DNA from 2 places in the Neorhizobium tunisiense genome. Region 2 is predicted to be linked to the other one. Evidence: predicted binding sites of a transcription regulator. Region 2 holds the regulator's gene; the other holds the start of a gene.
The links. Region 2 encodes PhoB, which activates phosphate uptake and scavenging genes when phosphate is short. Its sites were predicted from a motif close to TGTCATNNANCTGTCAT; they were not measured.
Positions count from the first base shown of each region.

Region 1: the regulator PhoB is predicted to act here: its motif matches at 7,378-7,394, upstream of ABCW43_RS01475 (UDP-2,3-diacylglucosamine diphosphatase).

Region 1 is NZ_JBDIUU010000001.1:266,449-276,317, forward strand. It holds gene ABCW43_RS01445 (ABC-type transport auxiliary lipoprotein family protein) at 123-740, opposite strand; gene ABCW43_RS01450 (MlaD family protein) at 775-2,145, opposite strand; gene ABCW43_RS01455 (ABC transporter ATP-binding protein) at 2,154-2,999, opposite strand; gene ABCW43_RS01460 (ABC transporter permease) at 2,999-4,144, opposite strand; gene dgcA (N-acetyl-D-Glu racemase DgcA) at 4,263-5,246, shown strand; gene ABCW43_RS01470 (MFS transporter) at 5,216-6,403, opposite strand; gene ABCW43_RS01475 (UDP-2,3-diacylglucosamine diphosphatase) at 6,513-7,316, opposite strand; gene ABCW43_RS01480 (NADP-dependent malic enzyme) at 7,549-9,869, shown strand, end outside.
Region 2 is NZ_JBDIUU010000001.1:1,665,517-1,675,385, reverse strand. It holds gene ABCW43_RS08765 (substrate-binding domain-containing protein) at 1-119, shown strand, start outside; gene pstC (phosphate ABC transporter permease subunit PstC) at 307-1,791, shown strand; gene pstA (phosphate ABC transporter permease PstA) at 1,788-3,107, shown strand; gene pstB (phosphate ABC transporter ATP-binding protein PstB) at 3,121-3,936, shown strand; gene phoU (phosphate signaling complex protein PhoU) at 3,982-4,695, shown strand; gene phoB (phosphate regulon transcriptional regulator PhoB) at 4,726-5,409, shown strand; gene ABCW43_RS08735 (PACE efflux transporter) at 5,419-5,856, opposite strand; gene ABCW43_RS08730 (GcrA family cell cycle regulator) at 6,048-6,584, opposite strand; gene ABCW43_RS08725 (aspartate aminotransferase family protein) at 6,993-8,189, shown strand; gene argF (ornithine carbamoyltransferase) at 8,243-9,160, shown strand; gene ABCW43_RS08715 (Hsp33 family molecular chaperone) at 9,374-9,869, shown strand, end outside.

The DNA.
Region 1 (9,869 bases), 1.4 Mb from region 2:
ACGCCGTCACTCGTCGCGTCGATCCGACGAGACAGGCGTCCCCGTCGGCGGTGTACTGGATCAAGTAGGGCCGGCCCGTGGAACTCAGAATATCCGCGAACCTGACTTTAGCCGTTGATGCCTCACATCGACTTCAGCGACCAGTCGACGATCTGGGCGCCGACCTTGGCGAAAGCGCGGTCCAGCGCCTCGATGAAATCGCGGTTCTCGGCGCCAGAGACCGGAGCGGTCGCCTTGAACACGCTCTGGGCGCGCACCGTGCCGTTGCGGTCATTGAGGATTTTTGCCGAGATCTCGACATTGGCGAGACGCGGGCTGCCGGCGGTGACCTCGAAGGCGCGGATATCGGTGACGACCTGGTAGTCGATCGCAAGGCCCTGCCCCGGCTTGCCGACGCCGCCGAGGCGGCCGGAGTTTTCGAAGGCTTCGACCAGCTTCGACTGAACGAGCGCCGGCAGGCGGTCGCCCCAGCGGGAATCGGCGAGATACTGGATTTCGGACGGCGAGACGCGCACCACGACCTGTTCGCTGTTGAGCAATTTCAGCGCCGTCGGTTCGGGCACGAGGATCTGCCGGTTGCGGGCGGAAACGCCCTGGCCGGACGGCGTAATCGACAGGTCGAACGTATCGTTGTTCGCCTTGCTGCCGCAACCGCTCAGCAGCGCCGCCACGAGCGGCAGCGCGAGCAGAACCGAGCCGCGGGCCGCCGCACGTCGCATCAAGAACCCAGAACCGGTCATCAAACCCCACTCTCCAACACTGGAAACGCCCAGCTTACCGCCGCGTCCTGCCGTCATATTCTTTCACCGTCTCGCCGCCGAAGATCAGCCGCTGCGGATTCTGGTCGAAATTGGTGATCGTCTGGTCGAGCGACTGCACCGTGCGGCGCGCGTCGTTGACCAGCGTCTGGATATCCCTCAGGCCGCTTGCCGAAAAGCGCGACAGATTGTCGGCGATCGGGCCGACCCGAGCATTGATGTTGTCGGCCACGGTGCGGAAGGATTCGAGCGTCTTGCGCGCCTCGGCGAACAGGCCTTGCGAATCGTCGCTCGAAACAAGCCCGTCCACCTTGGCGAGAATGCCGTCGACACGGCTCGAAGCATCGTTGAGCTTCTTGGCCAGATCGGTGAAATCGCCGATCGCGCGGTCGATATCGTCCTTGCGATGGGCGAAATTGTCGACAACGCTGCGGGCCGAGCCGATGGTCTGGCGGGCATCCTCGGAGGCGGCGGTGATATTGCGGATCGTCGTCGCGACCTGATCGGTATTGACGGCACTCAGCACGCCATCGGCACGCCTCAAAAGGGTCTGGGCGTCCGAACCCACCTTTTCGAGGTTGGCGGCAGCATTCCTGACATTGATCACCACGTCGTCAAATTTATCCGAGGCGATGGCGACATTGCGGGTGGCGCGCTCGGTATTGGAGACAACGGCGTTGATCTTTTCCGCGTCGATCGCCTTCACCAGCCGTTCGGCTGCGGCAAGGGTGGAGTTGAGCGTTCCGGAGACCCGGTCGATCGTCGCTGAGAGCGTCGAGAGGCTGTTCAGGAACTTGTCGATGCTGTCGGAATTCTGGGCGAGCGCCGAGGTGAAGGTTTCCACATTGCGGATGGTCTGGGTCAGCGGACCGCGCGCATCGGCGACAAAGCCCTGGATATCGCCAATCGCCGCGTCGGCGCGGTCGAGGATCTTGTCGGCGGTGGCGAGCAGGTTGGTGACGCTCGATTGCTCGGCGATCAGCACGGCCGGCCGGCCGTTCTCGATCGATTTCTGGAGGATGTTCTCTTCGCCCTTGGCGCCGCCGGAAAGCTCGATATAGGCAGCCCCCGTCAGGCCCTGCACTTCGAGTGCTGCCTGCGTGGACTGATAGACCGGCGCATCGGCGCGCACTTCGGTGAAGGCGATCGAATAACGGGGATCGTCCGGGTCGATGGTGAGGCTGCGCACCGAACCGACCGGAATGCCGTTGAAGCGAACCGGAGAGCCGACCGACAAGCCGTTCGCCGAGCCCGGGATGCGGATCGCCAGTTCGGCCGTCGGTCCACCGCGGCCGGATTGCGCCATCCAGTAGACGAAGCCGAACGCGGCAGCGATCACCAGTAAGGTGAAGAAACCGACAAGGGCGTAGTTGGCTCTGGTTTCCATAGATCAGGTCACTCTTCTACTTCTGCCGCAGGCTGCTTTTCTTGGACCACGACTGACCGCGCCCGCTTGCCGCGGAAATAGGACTGTACCCATGGATCGTCACAGGCAAACATATCCTCAAGCGTACCCTCGACCAAGACCCGTTTCTCTCCGAGCACAGCAATTCTGTCGCAGACCGAGAAAAGACTATCGAGGTCGTGTGTCACCATGTAGACGGTCAAGCCCAGCGTATCGCGCAGCCTGGCGATGAGCGCGTCGAAATCGGCAGCGCCGATCGGGTCGAGGCCGGAGGTCGGCTCATCGAGGAAAACGAGGTCCGGATCGAGCGCCAGAGCACGTGCAAGTGCGGCGCGCTTGATCATGCCGCCTGACAGTTCGGACGGATATTTGTCGGCCGCATCGGGCGGCAGGCCGACCATCTCGATCTTCAGGTAGGCGAGTTCGTCCATCAGCGACTGCGGCAGATCGAGATATTCGCGCATCGGCAGCTGGATGTTTTCCTTCACCGTCAGGGCCGAGAACAGCGCTCCGTGCTGGAAGAGCACGCCGAGCCGCGTGTCGAGCGCCATGCGCTCGTCTTCCGCGACAGTGTCGTAATCGGCGCCGAGAATGTGGATCGTGCCGGAACGGTGCGGCAACAGGCCGAGCACCGTTCGCATCAGCACCGATTTGCCGGTGCCGGACGCGCCGACGAATCCCAGGATCTCGCCGCGATAGATGTCCAGGTTCAGGTGGTCGAGCACCAGCTTCTCTCCGAAGCCGACCGTCAGGTCGCGGACCGACAGCACCACCTGCCGGCCATTCGACTTGTCCCTGATCACGGTCTGCGGCACCTCTTCCAAACCGTTCTCCATCAGAAATCGATTGCGGAATAAAAAAGCGCGAACATCGCATCCATGAAGATGACGGCGAAGATCGATTTTACCACCGAGGTGGTGACATGCTGGCCGAGCGATTCGGCGCTGCCGCCGACCTTCATGCCCTCGACGGCGGCAACGATGCCGATCGCCAGCGCCATGAACGGCGCCTTGATCATGCCGGAGGCGACGGAGGTGTGGTCGATCGCCTCATGAAGGCGCGACAGATACGTATCGAAGGTGATGCCGGAATAGGCAAGAGCGACGACGGCCGCCCCGAACAGGGCCGAAAAGTTGGCGATGATCGTCAAGAGCGGCAGCGCCACGGTCAGCGCCACGAGCCGCGGAAAGATCAGCACGCCGACCGGATTGAGGCCGATCACCGTCAACGCGTCGATCTCCTCGCGCATCTTCATCGAACCGATCTCGGCGGTAATCGCGCTGCCGGAACGGCCGGCGATCATGATCGCGGTCAGCAGCACGCCGATCTCACGAAGCTGCAGGATGCCGACCAGATCGACGACAAAAATCTCGGCCCCGAAATACCGGAGCTGGAAGGCGCCCTGCTGGGCGATGATCGCGCCGATCAGGAAGGACATCAGCACGATGATCGGCACCGCGCGCACGCCCATGCGGTCGATATGGGTGACGACGGACGCCGGCGATACGCCTGCGCCACGGCCGAGCTTCATCTGGGCACCGCGAACCGCCGAGCCGAGAATATGCATGGCCGCATAGAAATCACCGCCGAGCGAGACTATGACTTCGCCGACCGGAGCAAACAGGCGTTCGAACAGGTTTCCCTTAGCTCCGCCGTCCGCAGGCGGCGCAGGAACGTGTTCCGGCAAGACGCCGATCAATTCCCGGATCGGGCCTTCGCCGCCCACCAGGGCCGCTTCTGCGCCCTGCCCGCCCTTGGCGGTCATCAGCCGGCGGATGAGCCAGGCGCCGGCTGTATCGACGCCGGTGATACCGGAAAGATCGATCTCCACCTTGCCCCGTTTTGCGGCATTTTCGAACCGCTCGAACTCCTTGAGCACAGGTGCTATCGTCGGGCCGCGCCATTCGCCGGCCAGCACGTACCGTTCACCGCCGTCGCCGGGCAGATTTTCGGCCTTGATTTCGGCTGGCTGGAACGTCACGTGTTTCTTTCGCGCTTCAAGCTTGTCAGGAGTTTCAATACGATGCGGTTGATCGCACTTTCGAGACCGGCAATATAGCTGCGTCATAGGGATTTGCCACAACGGGACGCGTAAAACCATGAGCCGTCACCTCGAAGCCACAATAGAGACGTTTCCGATCTCCGGTTCCTTCACGATTTCCCGCGGCTCCAAGACCGAGGCGGAAGTCATCACCTGCATCGTCAGCGAGAACGGCTTTTCCGGCCGCGGCGAATGTGTGCCTTACAAGCGCTATGGCGAAAGCCTGGACGGTGTGATGGAGGATATCACGGCCATTGCTGACGCAATCCGCGCCGGTTTGACACGCGCGGAGCTGCAGAGACGGATGCCGCCGGGTGCTGCCCGAAACGCCGTCGATTGTGCGCTCTGGGACCTGGAGGCGAAGCTGAGCGGGCAGCGTGTCGCCGATGTGATCGGCGCTACCAGCCGCAAACCCTTCGTCACCGCCTTCACGCTGTCGCTCGGTGAACCGGAGGTCATGGCAGCGGAGGCGGCCCGGAATGCCTACCGACCGCTTCTCAAGGTCAAGCTCGGGACGGACAATGACGAAATGCGGCTGAGGGCCGTTCGTGACGCCGCGCCGGCCGCGCGGATCATCGTCGATGCCAACGAAGGATGGACCGAGGAAAACCTCGCCCACCACATGGCGATCGCCGCGGAAACCAATGTGTCGTTGATCGAGCAGCCATTGCCGGCCGGCCGGGATGCGGCGCTTGCCCGTATCCGCCGCCTCGTTTCCGTCTGCGCCGATGAAAGCGTGCATGCCACGGAGGACCTGGCAAACCTTCGCGACCGTTATGACGCCGTCAACATCAAGCTCGACAAGACCGGCGGACTGACCGAAGCGCTGGCGATGAAGGCGGAAGCACAGCGGCTTGGATTTGCCGTGATGATCGGCTGCATGGTCGGCTCCTCGCTCGCCATGGCGCCGGCCGTGCTGCTTGCCCAGGATGCGGACTACGCGGATCTCGACGGACCGCTGCTGCTTTCCCGCGACCGGCCGGACGGGCTGCGCTACGAGGGTTCCCTCGTCTACCCGCCGGAAGCGACCCTCTGGGGCTGAAGTCTTGCCGCAAGCGCGATGATCGACAGGCCAAGCAGCGCCAGGACAGACATGGCCACATAGCTCGTCGGGCCGAACTGGCGGTAAAGTACGCCGGAGAGCACCGTCGAAAGCGCGAGAAAAACGCCGTTGTAGAAGACATAGGCGCCCTGCATCGAGGCTTCCTGGTCCTCGCGCACCGCCTCGACCAGCCGGTGCTGGATGCCGATGTGGACAAAGGCGAAGGTGAACGCGTGGGTGGCCTGCAGCGCCAGATATCCCCAGAAATCGAGCGGCATCGGAAACAGTGTCCAGCGCAGCACCGCCACCGCACAACCGATTCGCATCAGCGTCCAGGGCGAGATCCTTCGGGCGATCCAGCCCGCTGCGAAGAAGACGATGATCTCCGACACGACGGCTGCGCTCCACAGGACGCCGATCGAGCCGCTCGAAAACCCGATCTGCTGCCAGTGTATGGTGCCGAACGTATAGAACATGCCGTGCCCTGCCTGCGCCACCGACGCTCCGATCATCAGCACGTGCAGGTCGAGCCTTTTCAGCGAGCTCGGCTGAGGCACCTTGTCCGGGTCAGGCCTTGCAACGGCCCGGCCGAGCTTGGGAGCCGCGAACGCAACGGCGACGGTCAGAAGAAAACCGACCGCTATCGCCGACGGTACGGCCTGGAAACCCCAGAAGCCGAGGAGCTCGCCGACGAATAGCACCACGGCCACGAAGCCGACCGACCCCCACACCCGCATCGAGCCATATTGGAAACCCCAGCGCCGGACCCCGCTCACGGCGATCGATTCGACGATCGGCGCATAGGGCGCGAAAACCGCCGCCTGAACGGCGACGACGATGAGAACCGGCCAGAAGTCGCGGGTGAAGAACATGGCGAATGCCGTCAACAACGACAGCGCGCCGGACCAGGCGAGCATCAGGGTGCGTTCCGTCATGCGGTCAGCAAGCAGGCCGGCAACAGGGGCTGCCACCACGCGCAGGAAAAGCTGCGAAGCGAGCACGATGCCGATTTCAAACTCGGTAAAGGCAAGCCCGTCGAGCCAGACGGGCAGATAGGGCAGAATCACGCCATTCACCCCGAGCGGCGCCCCATAGGCGATCGCACAGCGCAACTGGAAGAACCGGGGCGCTGTCTGCGCCGTATTTAAGGGAATCACGATTTCACGGGTGGGTTGCTGAAGTTTCAGCTTACCTAACACACACCCTTGTGCCTGCCTATGGCAAGATGTAGCCCTCTGACCGGCCTGTCCATCTGTCGCAGGCCACTCAGGCGGCCCGCATGTCCTCGATGGATTGTGGCGCCGGCAAGGCCTTGATCTCGGCCGTGGCGGCGATGTTCTGCCACGAGATCATCTCCAGAGTGCCGTCGAAGTTCTCGGCGATCGCCGTACAGCTTTCCACCCAGTCGCCGGTATTGACGTAGTGGATGCCGTCGATGTCTTCCATGACGGCGTGATGGATATGGCCGCAGATGACGCCATCGACATTGTTGCGGCGGGCTTCGTCGGCGACGACCCGCTGGAACTCGCCGATGAAATTCACGGCGTGTTTGACCTGCAGCTTGGCCCAGGCCGAGAACGACCAGTAGGGCATGCCGAGGCGTCGGCGGATGGCGGCAAGGCCGATATTGATGACGATGGCCGCGTCATAGGCCCAGTCGCCGAGATAGGCGAGCAGGCGGGCGTTGCGGACCACGACGTCGAATTCGTCGCCATGCAGGACCAGGTATTTCTTGCCGTCGGCCATTTCGTAGATTTCGCGCTCCGCGACTTCGATGCCGCCGAAATGGGTGCCCGGGAAGGAGCGCAGGAATTCGTCGTGGTTGCCGGGGATGTAGACGATGCGGGTGCCCTTGCGCGCCTTGCGCAGCAGCTTCTGGACCACGTCGTTGCAGCCCTGCGGCCAGTACCAGTTGCGCTTCAGCCGCCAGCCGTCGACGATGTCGCCGACCAGGAAGATGGTATCCGCTTCGTGACAACGCAGGAAATCCAGGAGGAAGTCTGTTCGGGCCGCCTTGGAGCCCAGATGAACGTCCGAAATGAAGAGCGTTCTGAAATGCCTTGTATCCATCTCACCGGTCACGAAGTCGTCCTTTCGCTGCCGCTTCTGGTGGCTTCAAAACCAGACTCGTGTTTCAGGATGATGACAGGGCGGGGAAAAGCCGGCCCCGGCGTTCCGATCGGCCATGTTCCAATTTCCGCCATCACCCCAAATTAGCTGCTGTCGCTGCCGATCGATTGATGTAAGGAGAGGTCTCTCCTTTCGACCCCTCAAAGACAGAACAAGCAAGCCAGGAGGAAACATGAACGCGCAGGACAAACCGAAGGCGCCGACCATGCCGGTCAGCGGCGATCTCGACGAGCAGGCGCTGTTCTTCCACCGCTACCCGCGGCCTGGCAAGCTGGAGATCCAGGCGACCAAGCCGCTCGGCAACCAGCGCGACCTGGCGCTTGCCTATTCTCCGGGCGTTGCAGCCCCATGTCTGGCGATCCGCGATAACCCGGATATGGCTGCGGACTATACCGCCCGCGCCAACCTCGTCGCCGTCGTCTCGAACGGTTCGGCCGTGCTTGGGCTCGGCAATATCGGCCCGCTGGCTTCAAAGCCGGTCATGGAAGGCAAGGCCGTCCTCTTCAAGAAATTCGCCGGCATCGACGTCTTCGACATCGAGATCGACGCGCCCGGCATCGAGGCGATGGTCTCGACCGTCTCGGCGCTCGAGCCGACCTTCGGCGGTATCAACCTCGAAGACATCAAGTCGCCGGAATGTTTCGAGGTCGAGCGCCGGCTGCGCGAAAAGATGAACATCCCGGTCTTCCACGACGACCAGCACGGCACCGCCATCATCGTCGCTGCCGCGATCCTGAACGGGTTGGAACTGGCGGGCAAGAACATCGCCGACGTGAAGATCGTGACGTCGGGCGCGGGTGCCGCGGCGCTGGCCTGCCTGCATCTCCTCGTTTCGCTCGGCGCGAAAAAGGAGAATATCTGGGTCCACGACATCGAAGGCCTTGTCTATGACGGGCGCAATACGCTGATGGACGAGTGGAAGGAAATCTACACCCAGAAATCCGACAAGCGCGTCCTTGCCGACAGCATCGGCGGTGCCGACGTGTTTCTCGGCCTCTCCGCCGCGGGCGTGCTAAAGCCCGAACTCCTGGCGCAGATGGCCGAAAAGCCGCTGATCATGGCGCTTGCCAATCCGACGCCGGAAATCATGCCGGAGCTCGCCCGCGCCGCCCGCCCCGACGCGATGATCTGCACCGGCCGTTCGGACTTCCCGAACCAGGTCAACAACGTGCTGTGCTTCCCCTACATCTTCCGCGGTGCGCTCGATTGCGGCGCCCGGACGATCAACGAGGAGATGAAGATGGCAGCGGTCAAGGCGATCGCAGCGCTTGCCCGCGAGGAAGTCTCCGACGTTGCCGCGCGCGCCTATTCCGGCGAGACTCCGATCTTCGGAGCCGACTATCTCATCCCCTCGCCTTTCGATCCGCGCCTCATCCTGCGCATTGCCCCGGCGGTTGCCAAAGCCGCTGCCGAGACCGGCGTCGCATCCCGGCCGATCCAGGATTTCGAGGCCTATCTCGACCAGCTGAACCGCTTCGTGTGGCGCTCCGGTTTCGTCATGAAGCCGATCTTCAGCGCCGCCAAGGTTTCGGAAAAGAACCGGGTGATCTTCGCCGAGGGCGAGGACGAGCGCGTCTTGCGCGCCGCCCAGGTTCTGCTCGAGGAAAAGACGGCGACCCCGATCCTGATCGGTCGTCCTTCCGTCATCGAGGCACGGCTTGCCCGTTTCGGCATCCGCATCCGCCCGAATGTCGATTTCGCCGTGGTCAACCCGGAAGACGATCCGCGCTATCGCGACTATGTCGACGAATATTTCGCCCTGGTCGGCCGCGAAGGCATCAATCCGGAAGCGGCGCGCACCATCGTGCGCACCAACAACACGGTGATCGGCGCGCTCGCGGTCAAGCGCGGCGATGCGGACGCGCTGATCTGCGGCGTCGAAGGCCGTTACGACAAGCATCTCAGCGACGTGAACCAGATCATCGGCAAGCGGCCGGACGTCTGCGCCTTCTCGGGCCTCAGCCTGGTCATCTCCCAGCGTGGTGCGATGTTCTTCACCGACACCTTCGTCAACTACAACCCGTCCGCGCAGGAAATCGCCGAGATCACGGTTCTGGCGGCCGAGGAAATCCGCCGCTTCGGCATCACCCCGAAGGCGGCGCTGATCTGCCATTCGAATTTCGGCTCGCGCGATTCGGAAAGCGCCCAGAAGATGCGGACCGCCCTGAAGCTGGTGCGCCAGCGGGCACCGGAGCTTGAAGTGGACGGCGAAATGCAGGGCGGTTCTGCCCTGTCGGAAACGCTGCGCAAGCGGGCCATGCCGAACAGTTCGCTGACCGGCGAGGCCAACCTGCTGGTTTTCCCGAACCTCGACGCGGCAAACATCTCGCTCGGCCTCGTGCGCAACCTGACGGACGCCTTGCATGTCGGCCCCATTCTTCTGGGAGCGGCCCAGCCGGCGCATATCCTGTCGTCCTCGGTCACGTCGCGCGGCGTCGTGAACATGGCGGCGCTGGCGGTTGTCGAAGCATCGCAGCCAAATCTGCAATTTCA
Region 2 (9,869 bases):
TCATGTCCGACGACATGATCGGTCCTGACTCGCCGCTCGTCGAGTACGGCCTCGTTGCTGCTCCCGAAGCGCAGCGCGTGCAGGCCCGCAAGGACTTCTCCGCTGGCAAGACGATGTAATCGAAAGACCGGCGCCGCTTTTGGCGGCGCCGTTTTCTCTTCCCGCCGAAGGCTCTTGCATCGGCGTGGATCGTCGGCTTTGCGGCGATGGTGTTGCCCAAGGCGCGACGGCGAATGCGATCGGTTCCGATGAACGGAGCTGGGCGGTGATGGGTTGCCGCCAAAGGCGGTACGCCGGGGGATTATGATGAACACATCACTAATATTATTGATTTTGGCAATAATCGGCATAGCTGGTTACGTCGCCGGTGCCCGGTATTCAATGGCACTGGTCGGAGGGATTTCCTCCAAACTTCATTCGCGGCCCGGATATTACGGTTCTTTTGTCGCTGTCTGGGCGATCCTGCCGGCCGTCGTCATTCTCTTTGTCTGGCTGGTCGCCAGCCCCATGTATATCAGCTCCTCGGTACGCGGTGCGTTTCCCGAAGAGGTGAAAACCCAGTCGCAGGCCGAACAGGGTCTCAGCTACGGGATGATTACCTCGATCGCCCGCGGCATGAATGCGCTGACCGGCGACGAGATCGCTCGCATCGAAAACAATCCGGTGGAGCTTCGTACGGCGCTTGGCGCCAAGGGTGTCCCGCTTGCGGGTGATCCGCAGCCCTTCATGGTCAAGGCCGCTGCCGATCTGAACAGGATGACGTTCGTCAGCCGCATCCTCATGACGATCGTCGTTCTGGGGGCCTCCATCGGCGGCGCCCTCTTCGCTTATCGCCAGATCGCGCCGCGCTTCCGCGCCCGCAATCGGGTGGAAAAAGTGGTTCTCGGCAGCCTCGTCCTCGCGTCTTCGATCGCTATTCTGACCACGGTCGGCATCGTCGCGTCGATGCTGACGGAAGCCGCCCACTTCTTCACCGCCATTCCCGCCTGGGAATTCTTCTTCGGCACGGTATGGGATCCTCGTTTTGCGGCTGCCGGTTCGGGTGGCTCCGAAGGTCAGTTTGGCCTCATTCCGCTGCTGCTCGGCACGCTCTATATCGGTTTCGTCGCGATGCTCTTCGCGGTTCCGATCGGCCTCTTTTCGGCAATCTACATGTCCGAATACGCATCGCCGAAGGTCCGCTCGGTTGCCAAGCCGCTCCTCGAAGTGCTCGCCGGCATTCCGACCATCGTCTACGGCTTCTTCGCATTGACCACCGTCGGCCCGTTCCTTCGCGACATTTCTTCGCAGCTGAACGGCCTCGTCACTGGCGACTATGCCAACTTCATCCAGGCACAGAGCGTTTTGACGGCCGGTTTCGTCATGGGCATCATGCTGATCCCCTACGTATCCTCGCTGTCGGACGATATCATCACTGCAGTGCCGCGTGCCCTGCGTGACGGTTCGCTGGGCCTCGGCGCCACCCGTTCGGAAACCATCAAGAAGGTCGTCCTGCCGGCCGCTCTTCCGGGCATCGTCGGCGCACTTCTGATGACTGCATCGCGCGCCGTCGGTGAAACCATGATCGTCGTGCTTGCGGCCGGTGTCGCCGCCCGCCTGCAGATCAACCCCTTCGAGCCGATGACGACCGTGACCGTCAAGATCGTCAACCAGCTGACGGGCGACCTTGAGTTCACCTCGCCGCAGACCCTGGTTGCCTTCGCGCTGGGCATCACGCTTTTCGCCATCACGCTTTGCCTCAACATCTATGCGCTTTATATCGTGCGCAAATACCGGGAGCAGTACGAATGACCGATGTGGTTTCTCCCGCCGCCGGCATCCCCAAGGCCAGGTCCGTCCGTCGCGATATCGGCATCAAGCGCCGCTACGCCGCCGAGCGTCGCTTCCGTGCCTATGGCATCGCCGCGCTTTCCTTCGGCATCATCTTCCTGATGCTTCTGCTGTGGTCGGTGGTCTCCAAGGGATACACCGCCTTCCAGCAGACCATGATCACCATGCCGGTCGAGTTTTCGCAGCAGATCATCGATCCGCAGAACGAACGCGCCGCCAATCCGCAGAAGCTGATGACGGCGAACTACCCGATCGTCGCCCGCAACGCTCTCGCCAAGCTGCTCAACGTCAGCGTTGACGACCGTGTCGCGGCCCGCGCGATCGGCCAGATGCTGTCGGATGGTGTCCGCGTCCAGTTGCGCGATCTGGTGGTCGCCAATCCGGCGATCATCGGCACGACGCAGACGGTAACGCTGCTTGCCTCCGGCGATATCGACTCGGCCTACAAGGGCCAGATCGACCTCGACGTCAGCCAGGAGAACCGCAAGATCAACGACCAGCAGCTCGGCTGGATGAAGCAGCTGTCCGATAGCGGCGCGCTTGCCAAGCACTTCAACAGCGGCATTTTCGTCAACGGCGCATCGAGCCGTCCGGAAGCAGCCGGCGTCGGCGTTGCCCTGATCGGCTCGTTCTACATGATGCTGATCGTGCTCATTCTGGCGCTGCCGATCGGCGTCGCCGCCTCGATCTATCTCGAGGAATTCGCCCCGAAGAACAAGTTCACCGACCTGATCGAGGTGAACATCAACAATCTCGCGGCCGTTCCCTCGATCGTCTACGGTCTGCTCGGCTTGGCGGTCTTCGTCAACTTCATGGGCCTGCCCCGTTCCGCCTCCTTGGTCGGCGGCCTGGTGCTCACCCTCATGACGCTGCCGACGATCATCATCGCGACCCGCGCGGCCCTGAAGGCTGTGCCGCCCTCTATCCGCGCGGCGGCCCTCGGCCTCGGCGCATCCAAGATGCAGACGATCTTTCACCATGTCCTGCCGCTCGCGATGCCCGGCATCCTGACCGGTACGATCATCGGTCTCGCCCACGCACTCGGCGAAACCGCTCCGCTGCTCTTGATCGGTATGGTGGCCTTCGTCGCCAACTATCCGACCACGCCGCTCGACCCGTCGACGGCGCTGCCGGTACAGATCTACATGTGGGCGAACGAAGCGGAGCGCGCGTTCGTCGAGCGTACCTCGGGAGCAATCATCATCCTGCTCCTGTTCCTCATCCTAATGAATGTTGGCGCAATTCTCTTGCGGCGTCGCTTCGAGCGGCGCTGGTAGAAGGAGTATGACAATGAATATGATGTCAGAATCGGCAGTAGAAAAGGCGCTGGACCAAAAGATGAGCGATGCTCCCCACAAGATGATCGGTAAGGACGTTTCGGTGTATTACGGCGAAAAGCGTGCGCTTTTCGACGTGAACCTCAACGTCCGCGAAAACACTGTGACGGCTCTCATCGGTCCTTCCGGCTGCGGCAAGTCCACCTTCCTGCGCTGCCTCAACCGCATGAACGACACGATCGAGAATTGCCGCGTCACCGGCAAGATCACCCTCGATGCGGACGATATCTACGACCAGAACATCGACGTCGTGGAACTTCGCGCCCGTGTCGGCATGGTTTTCCAGAAACCGAACCCGTTCCCGAAGACCATCTACGAGAACGTCTCCTACGGTCCGCGCATCCACGGCCTGTCCAAGAGCAAGGCCGATATGGACCAGATCGTCGAGGCGAGCCTGCAGCGCGCTGGCCTCTGGGGCGAAGTCAAGGATCGCCTGCACGAATCCGGCACCGGCCTCTCCGGCGGTCAGCAGCAGCGTCTGTGCATCGCCCGTGCGATCGCCGTGTCGCCGGAAGTCATCCTGATGGACGAACCCTGCTCGGCTCTCGACCCGATCGCGACCGCCAAGGTTGAAGAACTCATCCATGAACTGCGTGCCAACTACACGATCGTCATCGTGACGCACTCGATGCAGCAGGCTGCCCGCGTGTCGCAGCGCACCGCCATGTTCCATCTCGGCCAACTCGTCGAGGAGAACGACACCGACAAGATGTTCACCAATCCCGACGATCAGCGCACCCAGGATTACATCATGGGCCGTTTCGGCTGATCCAGCCGATTGTGCCGCCTGAAAATCAATTTTGAGGACTAGAAGATGGCATCGACCCATATCCTGTCGGCATATGACGACGAACTGAAATACCTGAGCCGCCGCATCTCCGAAATGGGTGGCCTCGCCGAGCAGATGTGCTCGGACGCCGTGCGTGCGCTGGTCAATTCCGACGCCGCACTCGCGCAGAAGGTCATCTCCGACGACGTGATCCTCGATCACGCCGAGCGCGAGATCGGCGACAAGGCGATCATCACGATCGCCCGCCGCCAGCCGGTTGCGGCCGACCTTCGCGAGATTGTCGGTTCGTTGCGCATCGCCTCCGATCTGGAGCGCGTCGGCGACCTTGGCAAGAACACCGCCAAGCGCGTTATCGCGGTTCAGGGCACAGGCGTTCCGCGCAAGCTCGCCCGCGGTCTGGAACATCTCTCCGATCTCGCCCTCGTGCAGCTCAAGGACGTCCTCGACGTCTACGCGACACGTTCGGCGGAGAAGGCCGAGGCGATCCGCATCCGCGACGAGGAAATCGACGCGATGTACACCTCGCTGTTCCGCGAACTCCTCACCTACATGATGGAGGATCCGCGCAACATCACCACCTGCACGCACCTGCTGTTCTGCGCCAAGAACATCGAGCGTATCGGCGACCACGCCACCAACATCGCCGAGACCATCTACTACATGACGACCGGCGCCCAGCCGGAGGGCGATCGCCCGAAGGACGACTCGTCGAACACACTCGGCGCGATCACCGAATAAATGATGGAATGCTGACGGAGCAGAGCTGAAATGCTGCCTAAAATCGCTGTGGTGGAGGATGAAGAAGCACTCAGCGTGCTTCTTCGCTACAATCTCGAAGCGGAAGGTTATGAGGTCGAGACGATCCTGCGGGGGGATGAAGCCGAAATCCGGCTTCAGGAGCGTACGCCGGATCTTCTGATACTCGACTGGATGCTACCCGGCGTTTCCGGCATCGAACTCTGCCGCCGTCTGCGCACGCGTTCGGAAACGGAACGCCTGCCGATCATCATGCTGACGGCCCGCGGCGAGGAGAGCGAACGTGTTCGCGGCCTCGCCACCGGCGCTGACGACTATGTGGTAAAACCCTTCTCGACCCCGGAGCTGATGGCCCGCGTCAAGGCGATGCTGCGCCGCGCCCGTCCCGAAGTGCTCTCCAGCGTGCTCCGTTGCGGCGATATCGAACTCGATCGGGAAACCCATCGCGTTCACCGCAAGAGCCGTGAAGTGCGCCTCGGCCCGACCGAATTCCGCCTTCTGGAATTCCTGATGGCCTCGCCCGGCCGTGTGTTCTCACGGTCGCAGCTTCTGGATGGCGTCTGGGGCCACGACATCTATGTCGATGAGCGTACCGTAGACGTGCATGTCGGGCGCCTGAGAAAAGCGCTCAACTTCTCCAACATGCAGGATGTCATCCGCACCGTCCGCGGCGCGGGTTACTCGATGGAATCTTAACGAGCCGACTCAAGCCGCCTCGGTCTGCCGCTGCCATTCCGGCAGCGGAAAGATCCGGTCATAGGCCCAGTTGAAGACGAAGGCATAGACCACGTAGAAGACCGCGAAAGACACATCCATCATCAGAGCATGGAGGATGCTGACGCCGAGATACCAGGCGATCAGCGGCAAAAGCGCGATCAGCAGACCAAGTTCGAACAACACCGCATGCGCCACGCGTATCGCGGTGCTTTTCTGTGTGGTGCCGGTGAAGCGCTGCATCAGATGGTCGAAGCCGAGATTGTAAAGATAGTTCCAGCCGGTGGCGATCGTCGCGCTGCCGATGCCGACCACGCCGATATCGGCAGCCGGCATGCCGAAGGCGATAGCGCCGAGCGGCGTGATGAGAGCGAGCCCGATCAGTTCGAAGCTGATGGCATGGCGGATACGGTCGCGTGTCGAGCGCATGATGACCTCCTGGGTTCTGTTCCGGGTCGTCCCGGAGTTTCTGCCCGAATGGGGGAGGTCGTCCTCGCTGTTTTGGAAATAGGCGCAATGCCGCCCGGCAGCAAGGCTTGGGCCTGGCATATCTGCCATGCAGCAACAAAAAAGCGGACCTCAAGCCCGCTTCCGATCTAGCCCTCGTGTCGCCTTGCCGCTCAGACCCGAGCAGCAACCTTGCGCCGCTCGTTGACCGGCTGGTAGGCGAGCTTTGCGTGATAGCTGCAATAGGGCGAAGCATCCGGGGATTCGCAGCCGCAGAAGTGGAAGTCGTCCTTGAGCGGATCGCCGACCGGCCATTTGCAGGTGCGCTCGGTGAGTTCGGTCAATGCAAGGCGACGGGAGATCGGCACCACCACGTTGGAGGCGGGACGATATTCCATCTCCTGATAGGGCTCGATTTCGACCTCTTCCTTGACCATCGTCGCACCAACGGCGCGGGTAACGGTCCGGGTCGCGACGCGCGATGCATAGTTCGGGGCTCGCGGCGCCGACGTCGTGCGCTTGGCCGCAGATGAACGGCCCGTCGCTACCGTGCCGCCGGCTTTCGCCCGACCCGGCAGGCTCAGACGATGCACCTTGCCGATCACGGCATTTCGGCTTACGCCTCCAAGTTGCGCTGCGATCTGGCTGGCGCTGAGGCCCTCCGACCATAATCTTTTGAGCTTCTCGACACGCTCGTCTGTCCAGTTCATGCCCGTTCTCCGCCTTTGAACGTTGCTGGCATGCAGAATCCTTCCACCTTTGCTGCGAAATTCATTTCGCAGCACCCACTATATCTATGCTTGAGGTGACTAGTTCCGCCGCATGCAGTCTAGTAATTGATCTTTAACCTAGTGTGAGGCTGACTCCGTGGCAAGAGTCGGGAGAATCTGCGGGAATCGATTTCGTGGTTTTCCCCAACTTGCTGTCCGGGAGAGTCATTTTTGTCACATTGGCCGGCGCCTTTCGCCTTCCGGCCCGGATCCGCCCAAAACGCCGAGCTTTGTTGACATTGATGGCCTAAACCCCGATAGTGCCCCCGCCGCCCAGTGGGCGGCATTTTTGGTTTTTTCGGCCCGTTCCATGGGCCTTTTTGGACTGCCTAGAGGAGTGATGTCGCCATGGCTGAAGCCGCGCTTTTCGACACGTTTGCCCGGGCTCCGCTGCGTTTCGAGCGCGGCGAGGGCGTATGGCTTGTGACGGAAAGTGGGGAGCGATATCTCGATTTCGGTTCCGGCGTCGCGGTCAATTCGCTCGGCCACGGACATCCGCATCTCGTTGGTGCGCTGAAGGCGCAGGCCGACAAGGTGTGGCACACGTCCAACCTCTTCGAGCAGCCCGGCCAGGAGAAGCTGGCGCGTCGTCTCGCCGACAACTCTTTCGCGGACAAGGTGTTCTTCACCAATTCCGGCGCCGAGGCCCTGGAATGTGCCATCAAGACGGCGCGCCGCTATCAGTTCGTGAAGGGGCATCCGGAGCGCTTCCATATCATTACCTTCGAAGGTGCCTTCCACGGCCGTACGCTGGCGACCATCGCTGCCGGCGGCCAGGCGAAATATCTCGAAGGCTTCGGCCCGAAGGTCGAAGGCTTCGATCAGGTGCCGTTCGGCGACATCGACGCCCTGAAGGCCGCGATCACCGATGCGACCGCGGCTATTCTGATCGAGCCGATCCAGGGAGAGGGAGGCGTCCGGCCGGTTCCGAAGGAATTCCTCCAGGCGTTGCGCCAGGTCTGTGACGACAACGGTCTGCTGCTGATCTTCGACGAAGTCCAGACCGGCGTCGGCCGTTCCGGCAGGCTGTTCGCCTATGAATGGGCGGGCGTGACGCCCGACATCATGGCGCTTGCCAAGGGCATCGGTGGCGGCTTCCCGCTCGGCGCCTGCCTTGCCACGGCGGAAGCCGCCTCCGGCATGACCGCCGGCACCCATGGCACGACTTACGGCGGCAATCCGCTGGCCACGGCGGTCGGCAACGCCGTACTCGACGTGATCCTCGGCGACGGCTTCCTGGAAAACGTCCGGGATGTCGCCTTGGTCTTGCGCCAGGGGCTCGCGAGCCTGAAGGACCGCTTCCCCGATGTCATCGAGGACATTCGTGGTGAAGGCCTGCTGCTCGGCGTGAAGGCGAAGGTGCCCGCGGGTGATCTGGTTGCCGCCATACGCGGCGAACACATGCTGGCCATTCCGGCCGGCGACAACGTGGTGCGTCTCCTGCCACCGCTCACAGTCACAGCGGAGGAAGCCCGCGAGGGGCTTGCCCGCATCGAGAGGGCGGCGGAAAAGCTTTCCGCTTCCCAGATGAAGAAATCGGCCTGAGCGGGCAAAAGCGGGACGCCGTCGTAGGTTTCCCGCTTCACAGGGAACATCAAATGGCATCTCCCAAGCATTTTCTCGATCTTTCCGCTGTTTCCGCGGCTGATCTCAGGGCCATCCTCGAGGACGCGAAGGCCCGCAAGCAGGCGACCAAGGCCGGCACGGCGGAAAAGCCGCTCGCCGGCAAGATGCTGGCGATGATCTTCGAAAAGCCCTCCACGCGCACCCGCGTCTCCTTCGATGTCGGCATGCGCCAACTCGGCGGCGAAACGCTGTTTCTGTCGGGTACCGAAATGCAGCTCGGCCGCGCCGAGACGATCGGCGATACGGCCAAGGTCCTGTCGCGTTATGTCGATGCGATCATGATCCGTACCACGGATCACGCCCGCATGCTGGAACTCGCCGAACACGCGACCGTGCCGGTCATCAACGCCCTGACCGACGACACGCATCCATGCCAGATCATGGCCGATATCATGACCTTCGAGGAACATCGCGGACCGGTCGCGGGCAAGACGATCGCCTGGACCGGCGACGGCAACAACGTGCTGCATTCCTTCGTCGAAGGTGCCGCCCGTTTCGGCTATCGCATGAACATGGCGGTGCCGATGGGCTCGGAACCCGCTGACAAGTTCCTCAACTGGGCGCGCAACAACGGCGGCAACATCATGCTTTGCCATGATGCCGAAAAGGCGGTTGCCGGCGCCGATTGCATCGTCACCGACACGTGGGTGTCGATGAACCAGGAGCACAAGGCGCGCGGCCACAACGTCTTCCAGCCGTTCCAGGTCAATGCCGACCTGATGAAGCGTGCCGACAAGGATGCATTGTTCATGCACTGCCTGCCGGCTCACCGCGGCGAGGAAGTCACCGACGAGGTGATCGACGGTCCGCAGTCGGTCGTCTTCGACGAGGCTGAAAACCGCCTGCACGCGCAGAAGTCCATTCTCGCCTGGTGCTTCGGCGCCGTCTGAGTTCAGCGTCCCGGACGGGGCGGAAGCGGAGGGCGGCGGCGATAGAACCTTGATTTCCGCCCCGCAATCCCCCATCTGTCGGCTTTCAACAATACGCCGTCTTCTGGACTGGCGTTTCAACACACATCGTCGACGTCTTTTCCTCCGGCCAGCGGTTCCGCTCGGGCTGGCGCTTGTGTAAAGGTTTTTGGGTCGGCGCGAAGGAGCGAAGTCATGGCGGAAGCGACTGTGGAACTCAACGAACTCGACTTTGCCGGCGACGACCGGGTCGTTCCCTTCCAGGTGGAGGGGCTCGACGTGCGCGGCCGTGCGGTCCAGCTCGGGCCGCTGCTCAACTCCATCCTCAGCCGTCACGAATATCCCGGCCCGGTCGCGCGGCTGCTTGCCGAGGCGATCGTGCTGACGGCCCTGCTCGGCACCTCGCTGAAATTCGATGGCAAGTTCACGGTGCAGACCAAGGGCGACGGCCCGGTCGATCTGCTGGTCGCGGATTTCTCGACGCCCGACAGTCTTCGTGCCTATGCCCGTTATGACGAGGAAGCGCTGGCTGAAGCGATCAAGGAAGGCCGAACCTCACCGCCCGACCTTTTGGGACGCGGCGTTCTTGCCTTCACCATCGACCAGGGCCGCGGCATGCAGCCGTATCAAGGCATCGTGCCGATGGACGGCTCATCACTCGAGGAGATCGCCGGCGTCTATTTCCGTCAGT